Regions from separate parts of the Streptococcus sp. ELY_90 genome, predicted to be linked through region 2. Evidence: predicted binding sites of a transcription regulator. Region 2 holds the regulator's gene; each other region holds the start of a gene.
What was found. The regulator Rex, encoded in region 2, represses fermentation and respiration genes when NADH is low (regulators of the CRP and FNR family bind a similar motif). The targets are predictions, from matches to a motif close to TTGTGAANTANTTCACAA.
Positions count from the first base shown of each region.

Region 1: AC4HAF_RS07275 (class II fructose-bisphosphate aldolase) is a predicted target of Rex. The motif match lies at 7,513-7,530, and genes of this name have one in related genera.
Region 3: adhE (bifunctional acetaldehyde-CoA/alcohol dehydrogenase) is a predicted target of Rex. The motif match lies at 7,422-7,439, and genes of this name have one in related genera.

Region 1 covers NZ_JBZFUJ010000010.1:42,550-53,585, reverse strand. The annotation lists gene AC4HAF_RS07310 (mechanosensitive ion channel family protein) at 1-562, opposite strand, end outside; gene AC4HAF_RS07305 (formate/nitrite transporter family protein) at 749-1,564, opposite strand; gene tig (trigger factor) at 1,802-3,085, shown strand; gene AC4HAF_RS07295 (HAD family hydrolase) at 3,329-3,991, shown strand; gene rpoE (DNA-directed RNA polymerase subunit delta) at 4,105-4,698, shown strand; gene pyrG (CTP synthase) at 4,853-6,457, shown strand; tRNA gene AC4HAF_RS07280 (tRNA-Leu) at 7,356-7,441, shown strand; gene AC4HAF_RS07275 (class II fructose-bisphosphate aldolase) at 7,574-8,455, shown strand; gene AC4HAF_RS07270 (hypothetical protein) at 8,558-8,869, shown strand; tRNA gene AC4HAF_RS07265 (tRNA-Thr) at 8,926-8,998, shown strand; gene rpmB (50S ribosomal protein L28) at 9,221-9,409, shown strand; gene AC4HAF_RS07255 (Asp23/Gls24 family envelope stress response protein) at 9,508-9,873, shown strand; gene AC4HAF_RS07250 (DAK2 domain-containing protein) at 9,873-11,036, shown strand, end outside.
Region 2 covers NZ_JBZFUJ010000004.1:122,582-133,617, forward strand. The annotation lists gene AC4HAF_RS03955 (CYTH domain-containing protein) at 1-301, shown strand, start outside; gene AC4HAF_RS03960 (ribose-phosphate diphosphokinase) at 393-1,373, shown strand; gene AC4HAF_RS03965 (cysteine desulfurase family protein) at 1,376-2,491, shown strand; gene AC4HAF_RS03970 (DUF1831 domain-containing protein) at 2,493-2,840, shown strand; gene AC4HAF_RS03975 (redox-sensing transcriptional repressor Rex) at 3,075-3,728, shown strand; gene AC4HAF_RS03980 (gamma-glutamyl-gamma-aminobutyrate hydrolase family protein) at 3,746-4,447, shown strand; gene radC (RadC family protein) at 4,444-5,124, opposite strand; gene AC4HAF_RS03990 (DUF3307 domain-containing protein) at 5,221-5,952, opposite strand; gene AC4HAF_RS03995 (SatD family protein) at 5,939-6,625, opposite strand; gene ffh (signal recognition particle protein) at 6,760-8,307, opposite strand; gene AC4HAF_RS04005 (putative DNA-binding protein) at 8,343-8,675, opposite strand; gene AC4HAF_RS04010 (ABC transporter permease/substrate binding protein) at 8,835-10,565, opposite strand; gene AC4HAF_RS04015 (quaternary amine ABC transporter ATP-binding protein) at 10,568-11,036, opposite strand, start outside.
Region 3 covers NZ_JBZFUJ010000019.1:12,715-23,750, reverse strand. The annotation lists gene AC4HAF_RS09640 (alpha-ketoacid dehydrogenase subunit beta) at 1-134, shown strand, start outside; partial or broken gene AC4HAF_RS09635 (biotin/lipoyl-containing protein) at 383-635, shown strand; partial or broken gene AC4HAF_RS09630 (dihydrolipoamide acetyltransferase) at 734-1,750, shown strand; gene lpdA (dihydrolipoyl dehydrogenase) at 1,816-3,555, shown strand; gene lplA (lipoate--protein ligase) at 3,651-4,640, shown strand; gene def (peptide deformylase) at 4,760-5,374, opposite strand; gene AC4HAF_RS09610 (cyclic nucleotide-binding domain-containing protein) at 5,448-6,095, opposite strand; gene AC4HAF_RS09605 (MFS transporter) at 6,191-7,366, shown strand; gene adhE (bifunctional acetaldehyde-CoA/alcohol dehydrogenase) at 7,557-10,226, shown strand; gene rpsO (30S ribosomal protein S15) at 10,435-10,704, shown strand.

The DNA.
Region 1 (11,036 bases), on a different contig from region 2:
CACGCATATCGCCGCGTGACAGATTGCTGACAATGGAAATATTGCGGTTGGGAATGAAATGCAGGGTTCCGTCAAAGTCGCGAATTTGTGTAGTTCGGATACCAACATTGGACACTGTTCCGGCAATGTTTCCGGTTACTGCATTCAGTCTGACAGAATCGCCGACATCAAACTGACGCTCAAGCAAAATGAAAAAACCATTGACCAAATCAGAAAGAAAGCCTTGGGCTCCGAGCCCGATAGCAACACCTGCAATTCCTGCACCGGCCAATAAACTGGAAACTGGCAGCCCGATAATCGCTAACATCCAGTAAATCAGCAGAAAATACAAGCTGTAATCCATCAGGTTATGAAAGAGTTTCGCCAAAGTTTTTTGCCGCGCCTGACTGTATTTAGCCAGAGAGATGGATTTTGCAATAGCTTTTTTAAAAAGATAATTGATGAGCTTTTTGGCAATTGCAAAAACTAAGAGTAAGAGGATGATGGACAAAAGTTTAGAAGAAAAAGCAAATATGATCTTCTCAAAATCAAAATTATCCAGATAAGAAGTTATAAATTTCATGGTCTTAGTGTATCAAAAAAATAGAAAATTAAAAAGAGCATGAGAAAAAAGTCTTAGCTAATTACAATGCCCAAATCAGCGGTCTTTTCCGGTTTTCATTCCTTTACGAAAACAAGATAAAAATAAAAAGCGAAGCAAAATCAGCAGCTGAAAGAAAATGATTTTGTTTCGCTTTCGTATTTTGGTTTACTGTTCCTTGTGCGGGGTTTTTGTTTGATTGAGCCAAGCGTAGGCTAAACCGATGAAAACACCGCCGCCGATCCAGTTGCCAAAGAACACGACAATCCACTGGCGCAGGACATTGATCAGTTCGAGCCCTTTAATATGTTCAACAGAGCTGAAAGCTGCCAGCATGAAAGAAGCAAAGTTGGCGATCAAATGCTCATTGACTAAGAAGACAAACATGAAAATGGCAGAAAGGGCGATTGTGATTTTGGCGCTTTCTTCTTTGAGGAGCATGTAGCCCAGAATAGCAATATTAACGAACATGTTGGCTGTAATACCTTCGAAAAAGTTTTGCCAATCCGATTTAGCTAGCTTAGTTTGAACGGCATTGACTAAAAAACTCTTGTTTGTCAGCTGATCAAAGGAGAACGACTGATTGAAAAGCCAGGCCAAAATAATGGCACCGATCAGATTGAAAAAAGTACAGGTTAGCAAAATGACTGCAGCCTTTTTGAAGGAAATCTGCTTGTAGTAAGCTCCCGAAGACAGATACATCATATTTGATGTTGCCAGCTCACCGTTAAAGAGCAGGACATAAACCAAGCCAAAACTAAAAATAAAAGCAAAAGCAAAGCGTCCAAAGGCAGGAGAAAACTGGGAAATGACGTCGGCAGCGATGGCACCGACAGCAGTACTCATTGTTAAATAGGCTCCTGCAAACATGGAACGTAAGGCATAGCGTCCGAGGCTTTCATCAAAAAGAGCTTCTTTTTTGCGGCAGGCGGCAGCTATTTTTTCCTGAAAAGGACTGGCTGCAGCAGTTGTGGTATGGACCATAAGGAAACCTTTCTAAAAACTATTTTGAAAACTTCTATTGTTTTTCTTTACAATTATACCTTTTTTCCAGGGAAATGAAAAGGGTTTCAGAAAAATCAGCGGGCTTTCTCAGTTTAAAACAGACCCTGTTGCTTTTTCCAAAATTTAGCCGCTTTTGAATGGAAGAAAAAACTTCCAAATTGACAATAAATGTGATAAACTGGAAAGTGCAAATAAATTTTAAGGAGAAATGACTTCATGTCTACATCATTTGAAAACAAAGAGACAAATCGTGGGGTTGTTACATTCACGATTGGCCAAGATAAGATTCAGCCGGCTCTTGACCAAGCCTTCAATAAAGTGAAGAAAGATATTTCAGTTCCAGGATTCCGCAAAGGACATCTGCCGCGTGCCGTTTTTAATCAAAAGTTCGGTGAAGAAGCTCTTTATGAAGAAGCTTTGAACAGTATCCTGCCATCAGCATACGAAGGAGCTGTTGCAGAGTTGGAACTTGACGTTGTGGCTCAGCCAAAAATTGATGTTAAATCAATGGAAAAAGGCCAAGACTGGGAAATCACAGCAGAAGTTGTTACTAAACCAGAAGTAAAACTCGGTGATTACAAAAATCTTGAAGTATCAGTTGAAGAATCTAAAGAAGTTACTGATGCAGAAGTGGACGAAAAAATCGAACGCGAACGCAGCAATCTGGCTGAACTCGTTCTTAAAGAAGACGCAGCCGCTGAAGGCGATACTGTCGTTATCGACTTTGTCGGTTCGGTTGACGGCGTTGAATTTGACGGCGGCAAGGGGGATAACTTCTCACTTGAACTCGGGAGCGGTCAGTTTATCCCAGGTTTTGAAGACCAATTAGTAGGCAAAAAAGCCGGAGAAACAGTTGATGTAAACGTTACTTTCCCAGAAGATTATCAAGCAGCCGACCTTGCCGGCAAGGATGCTAAATTCGTCACAACTATCCATGAAGTCAAGGCTAAGGAAATTCCTGAATTGGATGATGAATTGGCTAAAGACATTGACGAAGAAGTGGAAACTTTAGATGAATTGAAGGCTAAATACCGCAAGGAACTTGAAGCGGCTAAGGAAACTGCTTATGATGATGCAGTTGAAAGTGCAGCTATTGATTTGGCTGTTGCCAATGCTGAAATTGTTGAACTGCCGGAAGAAATGGTTCACGATGAAGTTCACCGTGCTATGCAGGAATTCATGGGCAATATGCAGCGCCAAGGAATCTCATCAGAAATGTATTTCCAATTGACGGGTACAACTGAAGAAGACCTTCACAAACAATACGAAGCAGACGCTGACAAACGTGTGAAAACTAACCTGGTTATCGAAGCCATTGCTAAGGCAGAGGGCTTTGAAGCTTCAGATGAAGAAATCGAAAAAGAAATTGCTGATCTTGCAGCTGAATACAGTATGGATGCTGAACAAGTGCGTTCACTCCTTTCACCGGATATGCTCAAGCATGATATTGCAATGAAAAAAGCTGTTGATACAATTACAGAAACAGCAACTGTTAAATAAGACTCAGCAAGAGCTGCTTTGGTTTTTTAAAATAGGACTTGGGGATTTTGCCTCAAGTCTTTCATTTTTTACGGGTTTTATAGGACAAGCAGAAGCTCCGCCGGCCCGTTCTTGCGTAAAACCGGAAAAGCGAATCTAGACACAGATTTTTTCGTGTTTTTCTAGTAAGGCGTTTAACAAGTTGTTATAATAAGGTTGAAGAAAGCACTCAATCACATTCGGTCTTATATGGAGGAGCTGCCTATGATAAAGCTAATTGTTTTTGATATGGATGGTGTCATTGTTGATACGGAATATCTGGATTTTCAATTACAGCAGGCCTATATAAAGGAAATCGCCAAAGAACCGTCTAAACTGACGCACGAAGATTTTTCGCAGCTTGTCGGACGATCCGGAAAAGATTTGGTCACGCGAATTAAAAAACTTATTCAGCTGGATCTTGCTGATGAAGAAATTGAGCAGGGCCTGCAAAAGGTTGAATTGCAAAAATACCGCAAGGAAAGCTATCTGCCGCTGTTTCGAAAAGACATTCTTGCTGTTTTAGACTATGCTAAGGCTCATGATATAGCCTTAGGAGTTGCTTCATCAACACAAAAAAAGTACATTATCGAAATTCTTGATAATTGCGGCATCAAAGACTGCTTTGATGTTATCGTCAGCGGTGAGGATTTTGAAGCAAGCAAGCCCGATCCGGCTATTTATCTGTCGATTCTTAAGCGTCTGGGGATTCCGGGAGAACAGGCACTCGCTGTTGAAGACTCTCCTTCAGGGATTGCGGCGGCTAAGAAAGCAGGCATGAAGACAGTTGCCTACGAAGAGAAACGCATGTCTGTTGATCAGTCGCAGGCTGATTATATGGCTAAGGATATGCTGGCTATTCTAGAGTATGTCAAGTCTTTCAGCTAAAAGCGGTGCTGTAAGTAAAGCGTTGGCAGGAGCGGCTCTTGCATAAATCTCTTTTGACTTACTGCTGAAAATATCGTAAAATATAAGTTAACGACAAAATAAGGAGAACCACCTTGGAATTAGAAGTATTTGCTGGACAAGAAAAAAGTGAACTCTCAATGATTGAAGTTGCCCGTGCTATCTTAGAAGAACGCGGCCGGGACCATGAGATGTATTTTAGTGACCTTGTTAATGCTATTCAAGTTTATTTAGAAAAGTCAGATGCAGACATTCGTGAAGCCTTGCCGTTTTTCTACTCAGATTTAAATGTTGACGGCAGCTTTATTCCGCTCGGTGACAACAAATGGGGTCTGCGCTCTTGGTATGGCATCGATGAAATTGATGAAGAAATTGTCACTCTTGAAGATGACGAAGACGGTGCGCCAAAACGTAAGCGAAAACGCGTCAATGCCTTTATGGACGGCGATGAAGATGCTATCGACTACAGCGATGATGATCCGGAAGATGAGAGCTTTGATTCGCCTGAAGAAGATACTGATTACGATGATGACAATCCGGATGATGAAAAATCTGAAGTTGAATCTTACGATTCTGAAATCAATGAGATTATCCCCGATGAAGATCTGGATGAAAATGTTGATTTAGATGAAGAAGATGACGAATATTCTGACGACGATGAGGAAGAGGAAGACAGCGAAGAAGAGTAGCTTGCTCTGTCTTAGATGTGTCCAATTCTTCATTGACAAATGAAGTCAGATAGTTTATATTATTTACTGGGCACCTCTTTTGAGGTCGGTATAAGCTCCCTAGTTTTAGGGGGCATTTTTCTTTTTTCTCCCAAATTAAGTAAAGGAGCATTTAATGACAAAGTATATTTTTGTAACCGGCGGTGTTGTTTCTTCAATTGGTAAAGGGATTGTGGCTGCAAGTCTCGGCCGCCTTTTGAAAAATCGCGGTCTCAAGGTGACCATTCAAAAATTTGACCCATATATCAATATTGACCCGGGGACAATGAGTCCTTATCAGCACGGTGAAGTTTATGTGACCGATGATGGTGCTGAGACAGACCTGGACCTCGGACATTACGAACGCTTTATTGATATCAATCTCAATAAATATTCAAATGTGACAACAGGAAAAATATACAGCGAAGTCCTTCGTAAAGAACGCAAAGGAGAATACCTTGGAGCGACGGTTCAGGTTATTCCGCATATCACAGATGCTCTCAAAGAAAAGATTAAACGCGCTGCTACAACGACTGATTCTGATGTGATTATCACTGAAGTCGGAGGAACGGTCGGCGATATTGAAAGTCTTCCTTTCCTGGAAGCTCTGCGCCAAATGAAGTCTGATGTAGGTTCTGATAATGTCATGTATATTCATACTACTCTGCTGCCTTATCTGAAGGCAGCTGGTGAGATGAAAACCAAGCCGACTCAGCACTCAGTGAAAGAGCTCCGCGGTTTGGGTATTCAGCCCAATATGCTGGTCATTCGGACAGAAAAGCCTGCCGGACAAGGGATTAAAAATAAATTAGCTCAATTTTGCGATGTGGCTCCGGAAGCTGTCATTGAATCGCTCGATGTAGACCATCTCTACCAGATTCCGCTTAATTTGCAGGCGCAAAATATGGATCAGATTGTCTGCAATCATTTAAAACTGAATGTGCCGGCTGCTGATATGACAGAGTGGTCTGCCATGGTTGATAAGGTGATGAACCTGAAGAAAACCACAAAGATTGCTCTGGTCGGCAAATATGTGGAACTGCCGGATGCTTACCTGTCTGTTGTTGAAGCTCTGAAGCATTCAGGCTATGTCAACGATACAGCTATTGATTTTGATTGGATCAATGCTAATGATGTTAGCGCTGAAAATGTTGGTGAATTGCTAAAAGACGCAGACGGAATTATTGTTCCGGGCGGCTTTGGCCATCGCGGTACCGAAGGCAAAATCGAAGCCATTCGCTATGCGCGTGAAAATGATGTGCCTATGCTTGGTATCTGCCTTGGCATGCAGCTGACCTGTGTGGAATACGCCCGTCATGTGCTCAATCTTGAAGGGGCTAATTCTGCTGAACTGGATCCGGACACTAAGTATCCGGTTATCGATATTATGCGCGATCAAATTGATATCGAGGATATGGGCGGTACACTGCGTCTGGGGCTTTACCCATGTAAGCTGAAACCGGGCAGTAAGGCAGCAGCGGCCTATGACAACCAAGACGTTGTTCAGCGCCGCCACCGCCATCGCTATGAATTTAACAATGCCTATCGTCAGCAGTTTGAAGAAGCCGGCTTTGTCTTTTCAGGAGTATCTCCGGACAATCGTTTGGTAGAAGTTGTGGAACTCTCAGACAAGAAATTCTTTGTTGCAGCCCAGTACCATCCGGAACTGCAATCACGTCCTAATCGTCCTGAGGAATTATATACGGCCTTTGTGACAGCAGCAGTAGAAAATAGTCATTGATAATAACATAGGATTTAGACAAATTAGGCTCTGTAATCTCCGCAGCAGATAATAGCTTTGGAGATTGCAGAGCTTTTGCTGTCTATCAAAAAAGCCCCATATAACTATAATAAACAGCAAGAGAGCCATTATCGTAAGTCATATGGGACAACCTTAAGTAGCATAGAATTGATTGAATAGATATCCGACTAACAAAATATTGTTTAATTCAAAAATGAAAAAAACATATTAGCTATTACTAAGATGCATTCCAGTATAAAAATTCCAAAACAGATAAGCTTGACAGCACCACTTTGACTGTGCTTAGAAATTAAGACTAATACTGCAAAACTTAATAATATTAACGAGTAAATAGCATATATCATATATTTAACTCAACCTCTTTATAATGGTGTATTATAGCCAACTCCAGCGCCAACCCAGCCTTGACCTTGAATTTGAGCAAGATTATCAGCATCCAAAGATTCGAACGCCTCGAAAGCTAAAGTATTCATACTGAATCTCCTTTAAATAAATGTGATTTTTATACTCATTGTGCTAAAGAAAATTGATTAACAAAACGAATACGCCTATAGTCTAGGTCTTTTGACAGAAAAATTCAAGGGGATTTTCAGTATTGTTATTAATTACTCATTTTGGAGGAATCTTTTGATTATTTTTCTGAATTTTTTAATTTACTTCTCATCGACATATAAAGACCTTGTTTTCAGTGCCTCTCTAATGTGTATAATGTCGGCTGCAGTGATGACAGGATCTCTCTGCGTCACCTTTTCAACTATCCAGCCGGCTAACTTCATGTTAGAACTTTTAAGAAAAAGACAATTTGAGGATTTTTATAAAAATATGGGAAATATCCTTGACAGCAATATAGGAAGTTGATATAATTTATTTTGTTGCTGCGGGGATGGCGGAATTGGCAGACGCGCAAGACTAAGGATCTTGTGACCGCTTTTGGTCGTGAGGGTTCAAGTCCCTCTCTCCGCATATCAGCTGGCCTTTGGCCGGCTTTTTTGTTTTGATGAGTTTTCAAGAAAAGGCTGGAAATTTTACTGTAAAAGTGATAAAATAAACAATGTAATGGGTTTGACCCAAAAAATATTTAGGAGGCCTTTAAAAATGGCAATCGTTTCAGCAGAAAAATTTGTCCAAGCAGCTCGTGACAACGGTTATGCAGTTGGTGGATTTAACACAAACAACCTTGAATGGACACAAGCGATCCTGCGTGCAGCGGAAAGCAAAAAAGCTCCAGTTCTTATCCAAACGTCAATGGGTGCTGCAAAATACATGGGCGGTTACAAACTTTGTAAAGTTTTGATTGAAACTCTTGTAGAATCAATGGGTATTACTGTACCAGTTGCAATTCACCTTGACCATGGTCACTATGAAGATGCGCTTGAATGTATCGAAGTTGGTTACACTTCTATCATGTTTGACGGTTCACACCTTCCAGTTGAAGAAAACCTTGAAAAAGCTAAAGATGTTGTTGCAAAAGCACATGCTAAAGGTATTTCAGTTGAAGCTGAAGTTGGTACTATCGGCGGCGAAGAAGACGGAATCGTCGGCCGCGGTGAATTGGCACCAATCGAAGATGCTAAAGCAATGGTTGAAACAGGCATTGACTTCTTGGCAGCAGGTATTGGTAACATCCACGGTCCATATCCGGAAAACTGGGAAGGTCTTGATCTTGACCACTTGAAGAAACTGACAGAAGCTGTTCCAGGTTTCCCAATCGTACTTCACGGCGGATCAGGTATTCCTGATGATCAAATTCGTGAAGCTATCAAACTTGGTGTTGCTAAAGTTAACGTTAATACAGAATGTCAAATTGCATTCTCAAATGCAACTCGTGCCTTTGCGCGTGCTTATGATGCAAATGAAGCTGAATACGATAAGAAAAAACTCTTTGACCCACGTAAATTCTTGGCTGATGGCGCTAAAGCTATCCAAGAAGCTGTTGAAGAACGTATTGATGTCTTTGGTTCAGAAGGTAAAGCTTAATTGTCTGACCATAGAAGTAACAAAAAATCTCGCCTAGGCGGGATTTTTTGTTATACTGAATAAAACGAGATTTCTAAAGCAGAGAATTGATAAGGAGCTTGTATGATAGAAGCAATTACTGAGATTATTTTTCATGTTTTGTTTGACGTTCCAAAAGGGAAAAAGCTTCGCTCTTTAATTGTTTGGTTGGCTTTTTATCTTGCGCTGACTTTTCTGATGGGTCTTTTAATCGGTCTTTACGTGCTCATTGTGATGATTTGGACGTTGTTGAAGCCCCTAGCTATTTTCTTGCTTCTTTTGTTGTTTGCCCTAATTGTTTTTATTGCTGTAGTGTTGAAAAGTTTGTATCAGTTATGGAAGCAAAAAGGGAACATTAACTTATTGGAGAATAGCCATTTCTCAGAAGATTCTTAAATGGCTGCGCCTATTCTATTGACAAAATTTTTAGAAATAGTAAAATATTACTGTTAGCCGATTTAGCTCAGCTGGTAGAGCAACGCACTCGTAACGCGTAGGTCACAGGTTCAAGTCCTGCAATCGGCATTAGTTAGCTGCAAGCAACACTTTAAGATTTGTGTGATAGGTCTTAAGGTGTTTTTTCATATTTTCAACTGGCTAACGTCATTTTAGAATTTTCACATCTGTGCTAAGCCGTAGTTCTGGAAAAATATTTGAAGAGGCTATTGTCAAACGGTTGGTATTTTGCTATAATATTACGGTATGTGGTGACTTCACCCTTAGACTAAGCAGGAGGATGACAGATAAATGGCGAAAGTATGTTATTTTACAGGACGCAGGACTGTATCAGCAAATAACCGTTCACACGCAATGAACAAAACCAAACGCACAGCAAAACCAAATCTTCAAAAAGTGACTGTTCTTATTGACGGAAAACCTAAAAAAGTTTGGGCTTCAGCACGTGCGCTTAAATCTGGTAAAGTAGAACGCGTTTAAAACGAAAGAAGAGTCTTAGGGCTCTTTTTTTGTTATGTTTTTACAAGCTATCTATATTATGGTAAAATAAGCTGATAAAAACTTTTTGAGGTAGCAAAATGACAGTAAAAATTAATACAAAAGACGGTCAGATTGAATTGTCTGATGACGTGATTGCCACAGTTGTTGGCGGTTCAGCCAATGAAATTTTCGGGGTTGTCGGCATGGCCAGCAAGAGCGCTATCAAAGATAACTTTCAGGCTCTGCTGCGCAAGGAGAATTATTCTAAGGGTGTTGTTATTAAATCAACCGATGCCGGTATCTCAGTTGATGTTTACACTGTGATGAGTTACGGTGTTAAAATCAGTGAAGTATCGAAAAATATTCAAGAGCGCGTCAAGTTTAATCTTGAAAATCAATTGGGCATTTCTGCTGATATGGTTAATGTCTATGTCCAAAATATTAAAGTTGTGGGAGAAGATTAGTGGCTAATATTACAACAAGTTTATTCCAAGGGATGATTCAGGCAGCTGCAACACGCCTTGGTAAACAAGCAGAATATGTCAATTCACTGAATGTCTTTCCTGTCCCGGATGGCGATACAGGTACTAATATGAGCATGACCATGGATAATGGTGCCAAGGAAGTCTCTGATAAGCCGGCTTCAACGGTTGGAGAAGTCGGTCAAATTCTTTCCAAGGGATTGCTGATGGGCGCACGCGGTAACTCAGGTGTTATCACTTCTCAGCTTTTCCGCGGTTTTGCCCAAAGCATCAAGAATAAAAAAGAGCTGACAGGCAAAGATCTGGCTCAGGCGCTTCAAGCCGGGGTTGAGGTGGCTTATAAGGCCGTTATGAAGCCGGTTGAAGGAACTATTTTGACAGTGTCGCGCGGAGCCGCGACAGCTGCCATTAAAAAGTCTGAAAATACGGATGATGCTGCTGACGTGATGCAGTCTGCGGTCAATGGTGCCAAAGCTGCTTTGGCTAAGACACCGGATCTGCTTCCTGTTTTAAAAGAAGTGGGTGTTGTTGATTCGGGCGGCCAAGGTTTAGTTTTCATCTATGAAGGTTTTCTGTCAGCTTTAACTGGCGATTATATTCTGTCAGAAGATTTTCAGGCCACTCCTGCCAATATGACAGAAATGATCAATGCCAAGCATCATAAGTCTGTTGCCAGTCATGTGGCCACAGAAGACATTACCTTTGGCTACTGTACAGAAATTATGGTGGCACTAAAGCAGGGTCCGACTTATGTCAAAGATTTTGACTACGAAGTCTTTCAAAATTACCTGAGTAATTTAGGGGATTCTCTGTTAGTTATCAATGATGATGAAATTGTTAAGGTTCATGTTCATACTGAAGATCCGGGTCTGGTTATACAAGAAGGACTCAAATACGGGGCTCTTGTCAAGGTAAAAGTTGACAACATGCGCAATCAGCATGAGGCTCTTCAGGAAAAAGAGGCAGAACCAAGAGCTAAAGAGCTGAAAGAATATGCTCTGATAGCCGTTGCGGCCGGCGACGGTTTGGCGGAAATTTTTAAATCACAAGGTGTAGATTATATCATTTCCGGCGGCCAGACTATGAATCCTTCGACAGAAGACATTGTCAAGGCTATTGAGTCTGTTAATGCGAAGAACATTATT
Region 2 (11,036 bases):
GCTACAGCTCCCGGACAGTGAGATTAAACAGTTAATCTGTCAAGCCGGTATTGATTTAAATGATTTGAAAGTTCTTGGAAGTCTGACAACAGTACGCCGTGAAATTGCCACTAAAATCGGACTGATGGCTTTGGATCATAATCGTTATGCTGGGATTGAAGACTATGAACTCGAACTGGAAGTTTCCCAAGCTCAAAAAGGAAAGGCCGATTTTGAAACTTTTCTCAAAACGAACCGTATTCAGTTCAAATACGCCAAAAGCAAGGTGGCTCGCTTCAGCCAGACTCTGCCGAAAAAATAAAGTTCAGGAGCAGAAATTATTAAAATCACCTGAAATTTCTCATAATATTTGGTAAAATAAAGATACTAATGTAAAGGAGCACCAAAATACCATGGCAGAACGTTACGCCGACAAACAAATTAAACTTTTTTCCCTAACGTCAAACACCGACATCGCCGAAAAAATTTCTAAGGCTGCCGGACTACCGTTAGGGAAATTGTCTTCTCGCAAGTTTTCTGACGGTGAGATTATGATTAACATCGAAGAAAGTGTCCGGGGAGATGATATTTATGTCATTCAATCTACCAGCTACCCTGTTAACGACCATCTCTGGGAACTCTTGATTATGGTAGATGCCTGCAAACGTGCCAGTGCTAACAGCGTCAATGTTGTTATCCCTTATTTTGGCTACTCACGTCAGGACCGCATTGCTGCTGCCCGTGAACCGATTACTGCTAAATTAGTAGCCAATATGCTGGTTAAGGCCGGAGTTGACCGTGTTTTGACCTTAGACCTGCACGCTGTTCAGGTACAGGGCTTCTTTGATATTCCGGTTGATAATCTGTTCACTACTCCTTTGTTTGCTGAACATTATACTAAATTGGGTTTATATGGGGAGGACATTGTAGTTGTCAGTCCTAAAAATTCAGGCATCAAGCGCGCCCGCAGTTTAGCTCAGTATTTGGATGCTCCGATTGCTATCATTGATTACGCTCAGGATGATGATTCCTCGCGTGAAGAAGGTTATATTATCGGTGACGTTGCAGGCAAGAAAGCCATTCTCATTGATGATATTCTAAATACCGGAAAAACATTTGCAGAGTCTGCTAAAATCGTTGAACGCGGAGGCGCTACTGAAATCTATGCTGTCGCCAGCCATGGATTGTTCGCCAGCGGAGCCACAGAAATTTTGCAGGCTGCTCCAATTAAAGATATTTTGATTACAGATTCTGTTTACACTGATCAAAAGTTACCTGATAATTTGCATTATCTTTCTGCCAGCGAACTGATTGCAGATGCCATTATCCGTATTCACGAAAGACGGCCTGTCAGTCCTTTGTTTGCTTATGACCGTAAAGGAGATGAATCCTAAATTTGATTTATTTTGATAACGCTGCAACTACTCCTCTGACACCTTCTGTTGTTCAGGCTATGACTGAAGTGATGACCGATACCTTTGGCAATCCTTCCAGCATTCACTCTTACGGCAGGGCTGCCGGCAAACTGCTGCGGGAATGCCGGCAAAGTGTTGCTCAGGTGTTTGAGGTTCCATCAAGAAATATTATTTTTACGTCCGGCGGAACAGAAAGCAACAACACTGCACTCAAAGGTTATGCTCTTGCTCATCAGGATCAAGGAAAACATATTATTTCAACAGCTATTGAACATCATTCTGTTTTAAACAGTCTTCATTATTTGGAAAAGCGTTTCGGTTTTGAAGTGACCTATTTGAATCCTGTTGACGGCTGCATTTCTGCCCGGCAGGTTAGAGATGCTTTGCGTGAGGACACTGTTTTAGTATCGGTTATGTTTGCTAATAATGAAACAGGAGATGTGCTGCCAATCGAAGAGATCGGCAGCCTTCTTAAAGACCATCAAGCTGTCTTTCATGTTGATGCTGTCCAAGCTGCAGGCAAGATTCCTATTCATCCTAAGGATTTAAACATTGATTTTCTGTCAGCCTCTGCCCACAAATTTCACGGTCCTAAAGGAGTTGGCATCCTCTATGCTGATGATCTTCATTTTGACAGTCTCCTTCATGGCGGTGAACAGGAGGAAAAACGTCGGGCCAGCACGGAAAATCTTATCAGTATTGCAGGTCTGACGCAGGCTTTAGTCGATGCCCAAGCTCATCAACAAAAACATCTGGAAGATGTCAGCAAGCTCAAAAAGATATTCTTAGAGGGCTTAGAGGGAGTTGATTATTATCTCAATTCAAACGAAGATGCCTTGCCTTATGTGATTAATATCGGATTTCCCGGATATAACAACGGAATTCTGCTGACTCAGTTAGATTTGGCTGGTTTTGCGATTTCAACAGGTTCTGCCTGCACAGCCGGCACTGTTGATCCCAGTCATGTTTTAGCAGCAAAATACGGATCGGAGTCCCCCCGTCTGCAAGAATCTGTTCGTATCAGTTTTTCAGATTTGAACCAACCAGATGAGGCCAAAGCTCTATCCGCAAAAATAAAGGAGATTGTAGGAAAATAAAATGGCTTTTGAAAAAACAGTAAATTTACCTGATTGTAAATACAGCTATACCATCAGTCCCAGCGTAAAAAGATTCACTCTGCGGGACACTGCCTTTACTCAAAACAAGCTGGGAAATTATGAACTCAGCCGCCTTTTAGAAAAGGTCCCCAACAGCGGCGACGGCTTTTCTCTGAAAATTACCATTAACAAAGATTTGACCGGCTTTAAACTGACCATTACAGACAAATCCGGACTGCGACCCGTTAATATCTTTAAATCCGAGAAAAACCAAATCATCCAGGATAAGTTTTATTTCTTGATGAACAGTTTGGCTGAGCGTGACATCTTTGTGAAAAAGGAAAATTAAGCTGACTTCAGCACAGTGCTTCTGCTGCCTGCTGAAAACATATTTTTAATAAAACAAGGGAGAGGGTGGGCTGAAACTTCGATAGCTTTTCGGAGTTCCAGCTTCCTTCTTTTTACGTGTATAAGTAAAACTGAAATCCTTTTATAAGAAAAACTTATGCCCACTTCAAAGAAAAGATGTTGCAATTTTCACAATCTTTTTTTAAAATAGTAGTACATAGCAAAGGAGATAAGTATGGTTACTCTTGACAAATCTATTCCCAAAGCGACAGCGAAGCGCCTATCACTTTATTATCGTATTTTTAAACGATTCCATTCGGAAAATATTGAAAAGGCAAGCTCTAAGCAGATTGCTGAAGCGATTGGTATTGATTCAGCAACCGTTCGCCGTGATTTTTCTTATTTTGGCGAGCTGGGACGCCGCGGTTTTGGCTATGATGTCAAAAAATTAATGAATTTTTTTGCAGATATTCTCAACGACACTTCTACGACTAATGTGTTGCTTGTCGGGGTCGGCAATATCGGCCGTGCTCTTCTCCATTATCGTTTTCATGAGCGCAATAAGATGAAAATAGCTATGGCTTTTGACACCGACGACAATGAGCAGGTTGGCCAGCTCACTGATGACGGTGTCCCCATTTACGGTATTTCCAGTATCAAGGAAAAATTAGCCGGAACAGATGTTAAAACAGCAATTTTGACTGTTCCCAGCAGCAAAGCCCAGGAAGTTGCTGATACGTTGGTTGAAGCCGGTATCAAAGGAATTTTGTGCTTTTCACCGGTTCACCTGTCACTTCCAAAGGGAGTTGTTGCTCAGTATGTTGATTTAACCAGCGAATTACAGACGCTATTATATTTTATGAATCAAGAAAAAAATTCGAAGAATTGACAAAGTAAGGAGGGTCTATGACCAAATCCAGACCAATTATCGGTATTTCGGGTAATGAAAGACCACACGCAAAATTTCCTGATATACTGTGGTCCTATACACCATCCGGCTATGTTAAGGGAGTACAGAAAGCCGGCGGTCTTCCGCTCGTGATTCCTGTCAGTGAGCCGGATCTTGCCGCATCTTATGTTTCCATGGTTGACAAGCTTATTTTAACAGGCGGTCAAAATGTCGACCCTGTTTTTTATGGGGAAGATAAGGATACCAGCGACGATGATTTTTATTTAGCGCGTGATTTGTTCGAATTTGCTCTTGTTGAAGAAGCCATTAAACAGGAAAAACCGATTTTCTCTGTCTGCAGGGGCACACAGCTGATGAATATTGCTTTGGGAGGAACACTCAACCAAGATATAGAAGACCACTGGCAAGACGAACCGAGTGACTATCTCAGCCAAAACATGCTGATAAAGGCTGATACTGCCTTGGAAAAAATTTACGGTACTTCTGCCTCTATTAATTCCTTTCATCATCAGAGCATCAAACGGCTGGCCGATGACTTAGAAGTCATTGCCTATGATCCTGCTGATGACACTATTGAAGCAGTAACATCTACTAATCCCGATATTAATTTTTTGGGGGTTCAATGGCACCCTGAACTGTTGTTTGAGTCACGAGAAGAAGATCAAAAACTTTTTGACTACGTCGTTAATGAACTTTAAATAAGATCCGTCTCTTCACGGAAACTGTAATATTCCTTCTTCCCGACTATAATATGATCCAAAAAAACGATTCCTAAATCATCACAGGATCGTTTTATTTTTTCTGTAAACGCCAAGTCATTTTCACTGGGATAGGTTGAACCTGAAGGATGGTTATGGACAACGATAAGCGAGGTTGCCATACTTTTGCAGGCATAGTGCAGAATTTCCCTGGGTTCGGCAACAGAACGCCTGACGCTGCCGATAAAAATGATTTTCTTTTTGATAATACGGTTCTGTGTATCAAGATAAATGGCAACCAGATGTTCCTGTCTTTTATCGCCCAGTTCGGCCATCATGACTTTTGCTAAGCGTTCGCTGCTTAAAATGCGTTCTTTAAAACTATATTCTGATTGATTAATTCTCTTCGAAAATTCCAGAATGGCCTTGATTTCTATTGACTTCAACTGACTGATACCTGCAATCGTCTGCAGTTCCTCAATTGATAAGGTGCGAAAATCAGCTATGCTGTCCAAACGCTCTAAAATGTTGTTGGACAAATTTAAAACATGGTCTTTTCTGTTACCGGTCCTTAGTATAATCGCCAACAGCTCCTGATTGCTGAGGCTTTCAGGACCATAAGTCAGTAGGCGCTCCCGCGGCAGCAGAGCTTCTTTTGTAAATTCTATACTGTACATTCATTTACCCTCCACTACTACTATTCGTATTTGTTCCTATATTTTCTCAGTAAAAATCAAAGAGGCTTCTACCGGTACCCGGTAGAAGCCATTTAATCATATTAGGCAAAGGGCATAGACTGCCAAAACACTGATAATACTGAAGAGGGAGCCTATGAGATAGTATTCTGCAAAAGCCTGATTTTTAGAAATTTTATCATAACGGGCAATTGACTTGGCCGTAAAAACCAGACCGATAGAGGCAAACTGGCCAAATAGAAGAAATATTCCCATAATCAAACGTTCCAACAAACCGATGGTTGCCCCTGCTCCTGTAATGGTTTCATCATCATTGGTATTTTTTACCTGATACTTGCTGAAAAACAGCTTAAAGATGATATTAATCGGTTTGGTAATAAGAACCACAAACAAAATCAGCTTAAGACCGTGCTGCATATCGCTTACCCATTCAACAGTGATCGGTTCACTAAACAGATAAATCGTGGTAATCGCCAAAAGATGCATCGCCTGATCAAGAAGAAAAGCAGCCTTATCCAACTGCCGCTTATGGTAAAAAGGATAGAACAAAAATTTAGCACTGTCAATCACCGCATGGCTGGCAAAAACCAGCAGTGCCATAGCAAAAGCGTGCGGGACACAAAGACTGATAACAATCAAAGGCAGAGCAACAATGCAAAGATGCTTACACAAATACCGCCAATCATAAGACTTCAAATCTGCCATTTTTTGGCTTTGCCATTGAAAATCAGCTAAAAAATGGGCAATGAGGAACACTGTCAGCATAGGGTTATGCGACAGAAAGTGAGATACAAGATTAAAATGAATCATCTGCCGCTTCTCCTTTAGTTTCAATAGCACTTAGCAATAAATCGACAGCTGCTTTTTTATTTCTCAGGTAAATTTTTAAACCGCCGGATTTGAGACGTTTGTTAAAACTGCTCGGGCTTAACTGAAGCAGCTCGGCCATCTCCTTGTGAGAAAACTTTTCTTCATAAATTCCTTTGCGCAGCAGACCGATAAGCAGCTCAGCCTGAGTAGCCGTCCATTTTGACTTAATAAATTCACAGGCAGCTAAGACAGCATTGATTTGCCGGGCAGCAAAGGTATCATCCAGAGCTACCGCCAAATGATTGCTGCCATAGTCGTTCTTATCATGGATATAATCAATGGCAGCTCTGGCATGCCAGTAGGCAGGACCGTCCGAACCGATGCTTTGCTTAGGATTAACAGCTGTCAGCATACTGCCCGCTCCAATTCCAAACCTGATTTGGTAGGGCTGAAACCCCATCGCAATATCATCAATAATCTGGAAAATCTGTGTATTGGGGCACAGCAAAGCTTGAAATTCATCCCCTGTCGTTATGGTAAAGGGAGATTCCAGCACAGCTTGATAGCGGGAATTGATCTGATTTAAAATTTCCTGAAGTTTTTCTTGACTTTCAGGCCGATCTTTTATTTCTCGCGAAGCAATAATATCTCCAATAATCGCAATATGGGTCATTTTATTCCTCCTTATAATGTCTATTATAACGGAAATTTTATAAAATGTCTATTATAACGGAAATTTTATAAAATGTCTGTCTCAGTGACAATTCCGGCAAAGACACTATCAAATGGCAAGAATCCTTGTGACTGCTATCTTCTTCTTTTCTTGGCCTTCTTCATTTTTTTAGCCATCTTTTTCATAGATTGCTTCATGGCAAATTCTCCGACTTTGCCTTTGAAGCCACCGCCAAACATCTGACCCATATCCATGTTGCCGCCGAGAGCTGACATATCAGGCATTCCGCCCTGCCCCATCATTCCGTCAAGGGCAGATGCATCCATATTTTTAGGCATATTATTAGGATTAAGACCCATTTGCTTCATCATTTTATTCATATCGCCAGACAAAACGCCCTGCATCATTTTTTTGGCCTGATTGAAGTCTTTGATAAACTTGTTAACATCAACAAAGGTGTTGCCCGATCCTGCTGCAATCCGCCGCCGCCGGCTGGGATTCAAAAGATCCGGATTTTCACGTTCAGCAGGAGTCATTGATGATACCATAGCTCGTTTTCTGGCAATATCACGCTCATCAACCTTAACATTAGCAAGTGCAGGATTATTAGCCATTCCCGGAATCATTTTAAGAATATCTTCCATCGGCCCCATATTTTGCACTTGGTCTAACTGATCAATGAAATCATTGAAATCAAAGGTGTTTTCGCGCATTTTTTCAGCAAGTTCTGCTGATTTTTGCTCGTCATAGTCCTGACTGGCCTTTTCGATCAGGGTCAGAAGGTCTCCCATACCCAGAATACGCGAAGACATCCGATCCGGATGGAAGGTTTCAATGTCAGTAATCTTTTCTCCGGTACCTGTAAATTTAATCGGTTTGCCGGTAATTTGCCGGATAGAAAGCGCTGCACCGCCGCGTGTATCGCCGTCAATCTTAGTCAGAACAAGACCGGTTATTTCCAGCTGATTGTTAAACTCTCGAGCTACATTGGCAGCTTCCTGCCCGATCATACTGTCGACAACTAAGAGAATTTCATTGGGATCGGCCAAGGCTTTGACATCTCTCAGTTCAGCCATAAGCTTTTCATCAATTTGCAGCCGCCCTGCTGTATCAATTAAGACATAGTCATTGCGATTTTCTTTAGCCTGAGCCAGACCTTCCCTTACAATCTCAACTGCCGTGTGATCTGTTCCCATTTCAAAAACAGGTACATTAATTTGCTGCCCGAGCGTTTTTAATTGGTCAATGGCAGCCGGCCGGTAAATATCAGCAGCAATCATCAGCGGCCGGGCATTTTCTTCTTTGACCAGCTTATTAGCCAGTTTTCCGGCAAAGGTGGTCTTACCTGCCCCTTGAAGTCCGGCCATCATAATGATTGTCGGAATCTTAGGGGATTTTTCAAGTTCAGCTGTTTCAGACCCCAAAATTGCCGTCAGCTCTTCGTCAACAATTTTGATAATTTGCTGCGACGGATCTAATGTATCGATGACTTCATGTCCGATAGCACGCTCACGCACACGCTTGATAAAATCTTTTACAACCGGAAGAGCAACGTCAGCTTCAAGAAGGGCCAGACGGATTTCTTTGGTGACTTCCTGAACATCTTTTTCTGAGAGTTTTCTCTTGCCGCGTAGATTTTTAAAAACACCTTGCAGGCGTTCTGTTAAACTTTCAAAAGCCATTTATTTTTCTCCTTATTATTGGAAATACTAGAACATTAATCTCGATTGTCAATACTGATGAGAACAGAAATTTTTTCCTGCAGATAAGCGTCCTCGGGATACTTATCCAAAAGATCATCAAAAATTTCACTGCGAACAATATAATCAGAATACATATGCAGTTTCATCTCGTAATCCTCTAAAATTTTTTCAGTCCGCTTAATATTATCGTAGACTGCCTGGCGGCTGACCTTGAATTCTTCGGCAATTTCAGCCAGACTGTAATCATCAGCGTAATAGAGCTCAATGTAGTTCATCTGCTTATCTGTCAGCAGCGCTGCATAAAACTCAAAAAGGGCATTCATACGATTGGTTTTTTCAATTTCCATAAGCTTTATTTTATCATATTTGAGCCCTAAAATCATCCGGTGAAGAAAATAAAATGAGATTAGAGCCGAACGACGCCTCAAAAGTCAGACAGAAAATCTAACGATCGAGGCTGCAGTTCATTCCTAACCTCATTATATTTTTATATACGGCAAATCATTTTATTTACTGTCTGTCCAAGAAGCAACTTTTTTAGGATGATTTTTTATCCATTTTTTAGCAGCTTTCTCAGGAGAAGTACCGTTACTGATATCGAGCATGACCGATTCCATATCGCTCTGCGACCAATTAAAGCTGTCGATAATTTTATTAACCTCAGGCATATCCTTTTTCAGCCCCTTGCGGGTAATTGAATGAATACTTTCGCTGCTGCCGAAGGATTTTTCAGGATCCTTTAAGTATTTTAACTTATACTTGGCAAATATCCAGTGAGGCGACCAAGCGGTAACAACAATTTCTTTTTTACTGTTATACGCTTGATCCAAACTGGTCGTCATAGCTCCTGTTGAAGAAGACACGACTTCCCAGCCAGACAGATTATTATAGGCTTTTTGTGCCTTTTGAGCAGATTTCATGATACCGGCACCAGGCTCAATACCTGTAATTTTTTTATCGGCTTGGTCGCTTAAATCTTCAATGCTGTTGACATTTTTCATATAAGTTGGTACAGCAAGACCCAGCTTAACACCTTTAAGATTTGATCCTAGATCAACAACATCCTGCTTATACTTCTTGTATTGGTCTGCATGCGTATTTGGCAGCCAAGCGCTGACGGTAGCATCGGTTTCACCTTTAGCGATTGACTGCCACATAACAGCATTGTCAAGCGGCGTCATTTCTACTTTATACCCCTGTTTTTCCAAAACCTGAGCTAATACGTTGGTAGAAGCAACTTCTGAATCCCATTCAACATAGGTCAGCTTGACTGTCTGTCCGGCACCTGCTGAGTTGCCTTGCACAAATACACGGGCAAGGGCAGAAAAAACAAATAATGCAAGAGCTGCGACAGCAATGTAAGTATTTGCTTTTGAAGATTTCTTCTTAGCATCTGTGACTTTTTGGTTGGCAGTCTGACTGAAGCGGTCAATGATAATTGCTAAGATAACCAAAGCCAGTCCATTGACGAAACCTGAACCGATGTCAGCATGCTGCAGGGCAGACAGGACACCGCGGCCAAGACCGGGTGCTCCGATCATAGAACCTGTAACAACCATGGAAAGCGCCAGCATAATCGTCTGGTTAACACCGGCCATAATTGTATTTTTGGCTAAGGGCAGCTCAACCTTGAACAATTTTTGCCTTGGAGTGCTGCCAAAAGCATCCGCTGCTTCAATCAGCTCTGTCGGAATTTCGCGAATAGCAAGATTGGTAAACCGAACAGTCGGAGGCAAGGCAAAGATAACAGAAGCAAATACCCCCGGAACAATACCGATACCAAAGAAAGCAACAGCCGGTATCAGGTAAACAAAGGCAGGCATGGTCTGCATGAAGTCCAAAATAGGGTTGATCACTTGTTTAACGGTATCATTCTTTGCCATCCAAATTCCCAAAGGAATCCCGATAACAATGGAAACAAAACTGGATACCAGAACTAAGGTGAACGTATTGATCAAATCTCCCCACAGGCCTTGATTATAGATAAAGAGCAGGCCGAGCAGGGTAAATGACGGCAGTGTCCACTTCTTTCCAGCTAAGAAAAAGGCGGCAGCGGTCACTAAAACAATTAAGAGCAAAGGATTAATAAATGACAGGGTATTGGTAATCCCATCCATGATAAAGTTCCCGACCGACTGGATTAAGTTAAATAAACCAGAAAAGGTGTGTGTCAGCCAGTTGGTGAATCCTTCAATCCAATCAGCAACAGGTAATTTTCCTATCAAAAGTACATTCAAAACTATTCTTCCCCTCCTTCTGCATCATCTCTGGTGTTAGCGAGAGCTTCGATAACACGGCCCTTGATAATGACACCTAAAAGCCGGTTATTATCATCCGTAACTGCGATTGGTGCAGCTGAGTCATAAATCAGAGGCATAATATCTGTAATAACAGTATCTTTAGAAACTGTTCGCACATCGCGGTCAACGACATCGGCCAAAGAAAGTCCTTTGCGTCTTGCTTCGATAGCAGCTTCTGCAGTGACCGATCCTACTAATTGACGGCGGCGGTCAGTAGCCATCAGCATGCTGACTTCTTCATTGTGCATTCTTGTCAGAGCCACCTGAGGACCGTCAACTTCAATAGCTGTTGTCAGCGGTTTGATCATGATATTTTGAGCTGTTAACACTTTAGAACGGTCAACATCTTCAACAAATTCGCGGACAAAATCATTAGCCGGTTTGGTCAAAATTTCTTCACCGGTACCA
Region 3 (11,036 bases), on a different contig from region 2:
ATGCACCAATTGTCCGCCTTGCTTCAGAAGATGTGCCGGTTCCGTATTCCAATGTTCTTGAAAATGCGATTTTACCGGATGTAGAAAAAATTAAGACAGCTATTTACAAGCAGGTTCGCAAAGGCAGAGGCTGATAATAATATGATTCAGAAAAGAAGAATAAGAGCAGGTGACTGCCTTATTCTTGTCTAAATGCCAAAATCTGTTTGACTGTCGGGAGTGATTCAGTTCACTGCCGGCACTAATTATAAGACTGCCGCAATGCTTTACCTGAATAAGACGCAGAAGTCTTGAAATTGCGCAGTTTATACATGTAAAAGCAATAAAATAAGAATTGGAACAGCTCTGTCCCAATCTCGATTTTATAAAGGAAGGGAAAGAAATGGCAGTTGAAATCATTATGCCAAAGCTCGGTGTTGACATGCAGGAAGGCGAAATCATCGAGTGGAAAAAACAAGAAGGCGATGAGGTCAAAGAAGGAGATATCCTTCTTGAAATCATGTCTGATAAGACAAATATGGAAATCGAAGCGGAAGACTCAGGCGTATTGGTAAAAATCGTCAAAGGCAACGGCGAAGTCGTTCCGGTAACAGAAGTCATCGGTTACATCGGTGCAGCCGGTGAAGTGGTTGATGTTAAGGAGGCAGCGGCTCAGCCGGCTTCGTCTCAAACGGCAGAACAAGCTGCAGATAAGCCGGCTTTAAGCCGACCGGCTGCTTCTCAAAGCGCTACAAAAGTGCGGGCCACTCCCGCAGCGCGCAGAGCTGCGCGTGAGCTGAAAGTTGATCTCAGCCAAGTTTCAGGCACAGGTGCAAATGGCCGTGTTCATGAAGACGATGTTGAAGACTTTAAGGCTGCCCAGCCTAAGGCAACACCGCTGGCTCGTAAAATAGCTGAAGACAAGGGAATAGATCTTGCTGACATAACAGCGACCGGCTTTGGCGGGAAGATCGTCAAGGAAGATGTTCTGGCCGTTCTTGAAAGCAGTCAGCCAGCCCAAGAGAAGACTGAGGTTCCTGCGGCTCCAGCTGCAGCTGAGCTGCCGGAAGGTGTTGAAATTATTAAGATGTCAGCCATGCGCAAAGCAGTTGCTAAAAGTATGGTTAATTCTTATCTGACGGCACCGACTTTCACCCTCAATTATGATATTGATATGACAGAAATGATTGCTCTGCGGAAAAAACTGATTGAGCCTATCATGGAAAAAACCGGTTTGAAAGTCAGCTTTACGGATCTCATCGGTATGGCAGTTGTTAAAACGCTGATGAAACCTGAACACCGTTATCTCAATGCTTCTTTGATTAACGATGCGACAGAAATTGAACTGCACAAATTTGTCAATCTGGGTATTGCAGTCGGTCTTGATGAGGGACTTCTTGTGCCGGTTGTTCACGGGGCTGATCAGATGAGCCTGTCAGACTTCGTTGTGGCATCAAAGGATATCATCAAAAAAGCACAGACCGGCAAACTAAAAGCGGCTGAAATGTCCGGTTCAACATTCTCAATCACAAACTTAGGAATGTTTGGCACCAAGACCTTCAATCCGATTATCAATCAGCCGAACTCAGCCATTCTGGGTGTCGGTGCAACGGTTCCAACGCCGACAGTTGTTGACGGTGAAATTGCTGTGCGGCCGATTATGGCTATGTGCTTGACTATTGACCACCGCCTTGTTGATGGCATGAACGGGGCCAAGTTCATGGTTGATCTTAAAAAATTGATGGAAAATCCATTTGAGCTGCTTATCTAATAGTTGTAAAATGGTAAGTACAAACAGGTAAACGATCTTATTATAGAGTTTAAAAGGAGAAAAAAATGGCACTTGAAATCATTATGCCAAAGCTCGGTGTTGACATGCAGGAAGGTGAAATCATCGAGTGGAAAAAACAAGAAGGGGATGAGGTCAAAGAAGGAGATATCCTTCTTGAAATCATGTCTGATAAGACAAATATGGAAATCGAAGCGGAAGACTCAGGCGTATTGGTAAAAATCGTCAAAGGCAACGGCGAAGTCGTTCCGGTAACAGAAGTCATCGGCTACATCGGTGCAGCCGGTGAAGTGGTTGAAACGGGTGCAGCTCCGGCAGCTTCTGCCGATGATCTAAAGGCAGCCGGTCTTGAAGTTCCTGAGGCACCGGCCGAACAAGCAGTTGCCCAAAGGGCACCGCTGGCTGATGATGAGTATGATATTATTGTTGTCGGCGGCGGCCCTGCCGGTTATTATGCAGCTATTCGGGGTGCACAGCTGGGAGGCAAGGTGGCCATCGTCGAAAAATCAGAATTTGGCGGCGTTTGCCTGAATAAGGGATGTATCCCAACTAAGACTTATCTGAAGAATGCTGAAATTCTTGATGGTATTAAGATTGCAGCCGGCCGCGGTATCAATTTTGCCTCCACCAACTATACTATCGATATGGATAAGACTGTGGATTTCAAAAACACAGTTGTCAAAACCTTAACCAGCGGAGTTAATGGTTTGCTGAGAGCTAATAAAGTTGCTATTTTCAACGGTCTTGGACAAGTTAATCCGGATAAAACAGTGACAATCGGTTCTGAAACGATCAAAGGCCATAATATTATTTTAGCAACCGGCTCTAAAGTGTCGCGCATCAATATTCCGGGCATTGATTCACCGCTTGTTTTGACTTCAGATGATATTCTTGATCTGCGTGAAATTCCTAAGTCTCTGGCTGTTATGGGCGGCGGTGTTGTCGGTATTGAGCTTGGACTTGTCTGGGCATCATACGGTGTTGACGTTACCGTTATTGAAATGGCTGACCGCATTATTCCTGCTATGGATAAGGAAGTTTCTCTTGAGCTGCAAAAGATTTTGGCTAAGAAGGGCATGACCATTAAAACATCTGTCGGTGTGGAAGAAATTGTTGAAGCCAATAACCAACTGACGCTGAAACTAAATAACGGCGAAGAAGTTGTGGCTGAAAAAGCGCTGCTTTCAATCGGACGTGTACCGCAAATGAAGGGCCTTGAAAAGCTTGATCTGGAAATGGAACGCGGACGCATTAAAGTGGATGACTACCAAGAAACGTCTATTCCTGGAATCTATGCTCCCGGAGATGTTAACGGCACTAAGATGCTGGCCCACGCCGCTTACCGCATGGGAGAAGTAGCTGCTGAAAATGCCCTGCACGGCAACACTCGCAAGGCCAATCTTGCCTTTACACCAGCAGCAGTTTATACTCATCCAGAGGTAGCTATGTGCGGTATTACCGAAGAAGATGCGCGGGCTAAATATGGTGATGTGCTGATTGGGAAATCAAGCTTTGCAGGTAACGGCCGTGCTATCGCATCAAACGAAGCTCAGGGATTTGTTAAGGTCATTGCCGATGCTAAATACCATGAAATTCTCGGCGTTCACATCATTGGTCCGGCTGCAGCAGAATTGATTAACGAAGCATCAACCATCATGGAAAATGAGCTGACAGTTGATGAAGTGGTTCAGTCCATCCATGGCCATCCGACCTTCTCAGAAAACATGTATGAAGCCTTTGCCGATGTTTTGGGCGAAGCCGTTCACAATCCGCCCAAGCGCCGCTGATTATTGAGACATTTAAATGATATCTGATGGGGATAGATGAAATAGAAGTTAGTCTAGTACAGCTATCCCCTTTTAAATAATTTTTGGGAGAAACAATGAAGTATATTGTCAGTCATTCGAATAACCCGGCTTTTAATATTGCTTTAGAGGCCTATGCTTTTAGGGAAATGCTGGATGAAGATGAAATTTTCATTCTTTGGATTAATGAGCCGACGATTGTTATCGGCAAGCATCAGAATGCTATCGAAGAGATTAACAAGGAATACACCGATGCTCACGGCATTCATGTTGTTCGCCGTTTATCGGGCGGCGGAGCTGTCTATCATGACCTTAACAATCTCAATTATACGATTATTTCAAATAAGGCAGATGAGGGAGCTTTTGATTTCAAGACTTTTTCAAAACCTGTTATTGATACTCTGGCCAAATTAGGGGTAAAAGCTGAATTTACCGGCCGCAATGACCTTGAAATTGACGGGAAAAAATTCTGCGGCAACGCTCAGGCTTATTACAAAGGGCGAATGATGCACCATGGCTGCCTGATGTTTGATGTTGATACGTCTGTTTTAGCAGATGCCCTTAAAGTAAGCAAGGATAAGATTGAATCTAAAGGCATCAAATCTGTCCGAGCTCGGGTGACAAATATTAATGATGAGCTGCCTCAGAAAATGGATGTGCTGGCTTTCCGCGATGCCCTTCTTGAACAAGTTAAAGAAGAAAATCCGGATATGACAGAGTATGAATTTTCAGAAGCTGAGCTGGAGCGCATCAGGGAGTCTGAAAAAGAGCAGTTCGGCAACTGGGATTGGATTTACGGGGCAGCGCCGGAATATACGATTAAGCGCAGTGTCCGCTATCCTGCCGGAAAAATTACCGCCTATGCCAATGTTGAGAAATCTTTGATTAAATCTATTAAAATTTACGGAGATTTCTTTGGTATCGGTGATGTCTCAGATATTGAAAAGCTCCTAGTAGGCAGCCGCTATGAGTATAAAGATGTCTTAGAGAGGCTCAAAACGATTGATATCAGCAAATACTTCAGCCGCATGACAACGGAAGAAGTTGCCAAAGCGATTGTGGCTTAATTGAGCAGTCTTTTTAGAGATATGGTGACTATACAGCCTCAGCAGTTTTAATAACAGTTAAAAAGAGAGCGAAACAATAATTGTTTCGCTCTCTTTTACGATTAGATGGTGTTCTTGTCTCAGTCAATAAGCAGCAGATTTTCCTTAGTTTCAAAAGGATTCTTTTCATTGATATGGTCATAAAACATGATACCGTTGGTGTGATCAATTTCATGCTGCACGACAATTGAGTTAAAGCCTTTGAGCTTAATTTTCTGTTTGTTGCCGTCTTTATCATAATACTCAATAGTCACACGGGAATGGCGGATTACGTAGCCTTCGACGACCCGGTCAACTGACAGGCAGCCTTCGCCGTCAGCCAGAGCAGCATCCTGAACAGAGTGGGCGATAACCCGAGGGTTATACATGACCTCTTCCAAGGCGTAAGCTTCTTTGGGAGGATTTCCGTCCTTGTCTTCAGGGTTGGGAACGAGAACTGCGATAATGCGTTTTGAAATATCCAACTGGGGGGCTGCCAAGCCGACACCGCCGCGCAGCCCCATTTTTTCAGCAGTTGCAGGATCTTGTGAGTTTTTCAGAAACTGCAGCATTTTTTCACCCAGAATAATGTCCTCATCGGCTAAAGGGAAAGTAACATCTTGGGCAACAGCGCGAAGAGTTGGATTGCCTTCGCGGATAATATCATCCATATCAATCAAATGACTGGCTCGAGTGAGTTTTTCTATAGTAGACATTCTTTTCTCCTTGTTCTTACAATAAGTTAAATATAGCACAAAATACGGGATAAATAAAGTTAGAAGAATTCCTTTATTCCTTGATTTGCCACCGGCTCAGCTGCTTAGAATCAACAATATGATAATAAGGTTTTTGCCTGCGGATCAGTCCTAAGGCAATAAATTCTCCAATGACACGCAGCAAATGGCGGTAGCTGACACCGAATGAATCTGCCAGAGTGCTCAATTCCAAGCAAAACCTGCCATCTTTTTGGACAGCTAAAATGTGACTGGCCAGACGTTCCTTAACGGTATAGGAAAGGTTGGTTGAAGCACGGATATTCTGCTGATAGAGAGCCTGAGCCAGACCCTGACCCAATTTCAAAAGAAAAAGCGGATCTTTAAGCAGCGTGTCCTTATTAGCTTCAAGCGGCAGCTGAATGACCCAGGACTGCTCAAGAGCGATAACAGAAGACACGGTCTGCTGGTCTGTTAAAAATTCAATATCACCGATAATGGTGGGCTTATCCTGAATATCTAAGATATGCTCTTTGCCGTTAAAGAGACGGCGAACAATTTTGATTTTTCCTTGGACAAAATAGGATAGGGCCTGCAAGTCTTGCCCCTGCTGGCAGATGCTTTGCCCGGCAGAAAACGATTTGACCTGCAGCTTTTCAAAATAATGGGCAGGAAAAATATTTTCCAGCTGGAACTCTTGAATCCAATCGGTTAAGGCTTTCACGCTTTGTTCTCCCTATTTATGACATATGTCATATTTTTCTTTGCTAAGTTTGATTATACTCTATTTACAAGAAAAAACAAGTTTAAGGAGTTTTCATGAAACACTTTTTGGAAAAGGCCAGCCTTTTATCACTGTCTTTAATGCTGGTGTCGACTTTTGCGGTCGCCCCCGCCCTGCCTAAAATGGTGGCTTTTTACCAAGAGCAAGGGTACAGCAGCGCCCAAGTCGAGCTGCTTTTATCCGTATCATCTTTTGCTATCTTAGCAACTCTGCTGCTAAACCCTTGGCTGGGCCGCCTGCTGTCAGAGCGTTTGAGTGTTATTTTAGGGCTGTCGCTTCTTTCTCTGGGAGGTATTTTACCGGTTTTTGTTCAGGTTTATGGAGTCGTCTTTCTGTCCCGTCTGCTTTTGGGATTTGGAATCGGCTTGATCAATGCGCGTGCCATTAATATTATCAGTGAACGGTTTTCGGGGAAAACGCGCGTGCAAATGCTGGGACTCAGAGGTTCCATGGAAGTTTTGGGATCAGCAGTTCTGACCTTTTTAGCCGGTCAGCTGCTGGAGTATTCGTGGTCAGCTGCCTTTTTGGTTTATGGTTTTGGCCTGCTCATTTTAGCTTTATATCTCTTGTTTGTCCCGCAGAGAGAGGAAGAGAAAGAAACAACAGTCATCAGGAAAGATCACAAGGACAGCTTGACACCGCATCAGCTGCTCTATATTTTAGGAATGGCTTTTTATGCCAGCTTTGTCATTTTGGTGAATTCCGCCAATACCCTGCGTATTCCGATTTTGGTTGATAAGCTGCATTTAGGAACAGCTGCCCAAGCCAGTTTGATTTTAAGTTTGATGATGCTGATGGGAATTTTAGCGGGGACTCTGTTTAGTTTTTTGCTCAGTTGGCTCAAAGATTATTTGATGCCTTTGGTGCTTTTCGTGTTAGGAGTGGGTCTCTTGCTGCTTTGGCAGGCTCAGCAGTTATGGCTTTTGGGGCTTGGGGCCTTGATTACCGGTTTTGTTTACAGTTTAGGCGTGACCTTGGTGTTCCATAAAATTTCAGAACGCATTCCTCGCCATCAGCTGACAGCAGCAACTACACTGGTGCTGATTGGCTGCAACCTTGGCGGAGGCTGTGCTTCGCTTGTTCTGCAGTTCTTGGCGCAAATCAGTCCGCGTTTGAATGCTGCCTTTTTAATCTTTGCTGTTTCAAGTTTTGCTTTGGGCTTTGTCCTTCTGGCATATAACAAAGTTTGGTCTAGACGCTCCGGAAACTGATTCCGGGGCTTTTTAGCAGGCTTCGAAAAGAGCAAAATAAAAATTTTTAAAAAATTTGAGAAAAAATTCACAAAAAAGCTTGCTTTTTTTCCTGAAAAGGATTACAATAACAAGTGAAGAAAATCACAAAAGGTATCTTTCTTCTTTATTACTATTTACCAACTATTATTTATTTGGGAGGAATTGTCGAATGGCAAAAAAAGCAAACACAGAAGAGCTGACTGCTGAAGAAGCTGCACAGCAGTACACAAACTCACTCGTTGAAAAAGCGCTTGAAGCTGAAAAAATTTATGCGACTTATACACAAGAAAAGGTGGATAAAATAGTTGCTGCCATGGCACTTGCCGGTTCTGAAGCGTCCTTAGAATTAGCCAAAGAAGCTTATGAAGAAACCGGCCGCGGAATTGTCGAAGATAAAGATACTAAAAATCACTTTGCAACAGAATATGTTTATGAACGCATTAAAAATGAAAAGACTGTTGGGATTATCGGTGAAGACAAAGTTGCCGGCAGTATTCAAATTGCAGCACCGCTTGGTGTTTTGGCCGGTATTGTACCAACAACCAATCCAACATCAACTACAATGTTCAAAATTCTGGTGGCATTGAAAACACGTAACGCTATCGTGTTTGCTTTCCACCCGGCAGCACAAAAATGTTCTGCTCATGCTGCTCAAATCTTGTACGATGCAGCAGTTAAAGCCGGAGCTCCTGAAAATATTGTTCAATGGATTGAAACACCATCTATCGCAAATACAGGTGCTTTGATTTCTAATAAAGGCATTGCTTCAATCCTTGCTACCGGCGGACCTGGTATGGTTAATGCAGCCCTTAAATCCGGTAACCCGTCAATGGGTGTTGGTGCCGGTAACGGTGCGGTTTACGTTGATGCGACTGCTCACCTTGACCGTGCAGTTGAAGACCTTCTGCTGTCAAAACGTTTTGACAACGGTATGATTTGTGCGACTGAAAACTCAGCTGTTGTTGAAGCACCAATCTACAAGGAATGGCTTCAAAAAATGCAGGACAAAGGAGCTTATCTGGTTCCGAAAAAAGACTATAAGAAATTTGAAGATTTTGTTTTCAATGATAACCACGGAGTTAACGGACCGGTTGCCGGAATGTCCGCTCAGTGGATCTGTGAGCAAGCCGGTGTGAAACTGCCGGAAGGCAAAGATGTTCTCTTGTTCGAACTTGACAAGAAAAATATCGGTGAAAAGCTGTCTTCAGAAAAACTTTCTCCGCTCCTTTCAGTTTACAAAGCTAAAGACCGTCAAGACGGTATTGACATTGTAGGCGCTTTGCTTGATTATCAAGGAGCCGGTCACAACTGTGCTATCCAAATTGGTTCACAAGCTGACCCATTCGTTGCTGAATACGGCGATGCCCTTAACTCATCTCGTATCTTGGTTAACCAACCAGACTCAGTCGGTGGTATTGGTGATGTGTATACAGATGCATTGCAAGCCAGCTTAACACTTGGAACAGGATCATGGGGGAAAAATTCATTGTCACACAATCTATCTACTGGCGACCTCTTGAACGTGAAAACTGTTGCGAAACGCCGCAACCGTCCTCAATGGATTCGTTTGCCAGAAAAAACTTACTACGAAAAGAACGCTATTTCTTACCTGCAAGATGCCTATGAACCAATGACACGCGCCCTCATCGTTGCTGACCCAGGTATGGTTCAATTTGGCTTCGTTGATACGGTTTATGCACAATTAGCACTTCGTGATGAAAAAGTGGTGACATCACTTTACGGCACTATCAAACCAGATCCAACGCTTGGTCAAACCATTGAAATTGCTAAACAAATGCGTGACTTCAAGCCTGATACCGTTATTGCTATCGGTGGTGGTTCCGCTATTGATGCCTCTAAGATTGCCCGCTTGATCTACGAAGTGTCTCTTGACCGCGAAGAAGGCTGGCTTGATGCTTACGAAAATGTCAGTGAATTCTTCCTTGAATTGCAACAAAAATTCATTGATATCCGTAAACGTATCGTGAAATTCAAACACCAAACAGCAACTCGTCTCTTCTGTATTCCAACAACATCAGGTACAGGTGCAGAAGTAACGCCGTTCGCCGTTATCACGGATGACTTCACACACGTGAAATACCCGCTTGCTGACTATGAATTAACACCGCAAGTCGCTATCGTTGACCCAGAGTTTGTTATGACTGTGCCAAAACGTACAGCAGCTTGGTCAGGTCTTGACGCATTATCACACGCCCTTGAATCTTATGTATCTGTTATGGCATCTGACTTCACACGTCCTTGGTCACTTGAAGCTATCAAGTTGATTATCGAAAACTTGGAAGATGCTTACAACTATGATCCTAAGAATCCAACGCTTCGCGGTGAACAAGCCAAAGAAAACATGCACTATGCTTCAACGCTTGCTGGTATGGCCTTCGGTAATGCCTTCCTCGGAATTAACCACTCACTGGCTCACAAGACTGGTGGTGAATTCGGACTTCCGCACGGTCTTGCTATCTCAATCGCTATGCAGCACGTTATCCGTTACAATGGCGTAGCAGGAAATGTCAAACGTTCTGTTTACCCACGTTATGAAGAATACCGTGCACAGCGTGACTACGCTGATATCGCTCGCGCTCTTGGTCTTAAAGGCAAAGATGATGCAGAACTTGTCGAAGCACTCTGCGCACGCATTGATAAATTGATGCACGCAGTAGGCGTTGAGCCAAAACTCTCAGCAAACGGTGTCACTAAGAAAGCCTTTGAGGCAGCTGTTGACCGCTTGGCAAGCTTGGCATACGATGATCAATGTACACCGGCTAACCCACGTCAGCCATACATTGCAGAACTCAAACAACTCTTGATTGATATGTTCTAATCAATTTTGATACCTCTAATTTAATCCCGGCCAACCTGTACTTAATGTATGGGTTGGCTGTTTTTTCTTGGAAATCATGAAAGATGTTTGACTTGATGTGGTGAATTTGCTAGAATAATAACTGTCTTAAAGACAAGTAACCTTTTCTTGGTTCTAGGACTTGCCAAAACCTAGCACTCGGATTAAGGATTCAGAAGGAGAATATACTATGGCAATCTCAAAAGAGAAAAAAAATGAAATTATCGCTCAGTATGCTCGTCATGAAGGCGATACTGGTTCTGTAGAAGTGCAAGTTGCTGTCCTTACTTGGGAAATCAACCACCTCAACGAACACATTAAACAGCATAAAAAAGACCATGCTACTTACCGTGGTTTGATGAAGAAAATCGGTCACCGTCGTAACCTCTTGGCTTACCTTCGCCGTACAGATGTTAACCGTTACCGTGATCTTATCAGCTCACTCGGACTTCGCCGTTAATCTAAAGGCGTCCGAAAACATTTTAAAAAGCAGCCCGCTGAAAAATTAGTTTCAGCGGGCTGCTTTTGTTATCCTACATTAAACTGCCAGTGAGTCAAGTGACTGCACCGTAAGGCAATCTTGCAAAGGAAGAGGGCAAACGAATTTCCGCTCCAAACCAATAAAAAGCCATTTCTCCTCTTTTTCTTTTCTTGGAAAATATGTTAAAATAGACGAGATACGTGGTTTTGTGCAAAGTTGAAGCAGTAAGTTCGGCCTGGTTTCAAGGCTGATTACAAGGCGGCCGAGTGATTTAAGCGGCAGGCTTTGTCAGCTTCGGGAAATAAAACAGC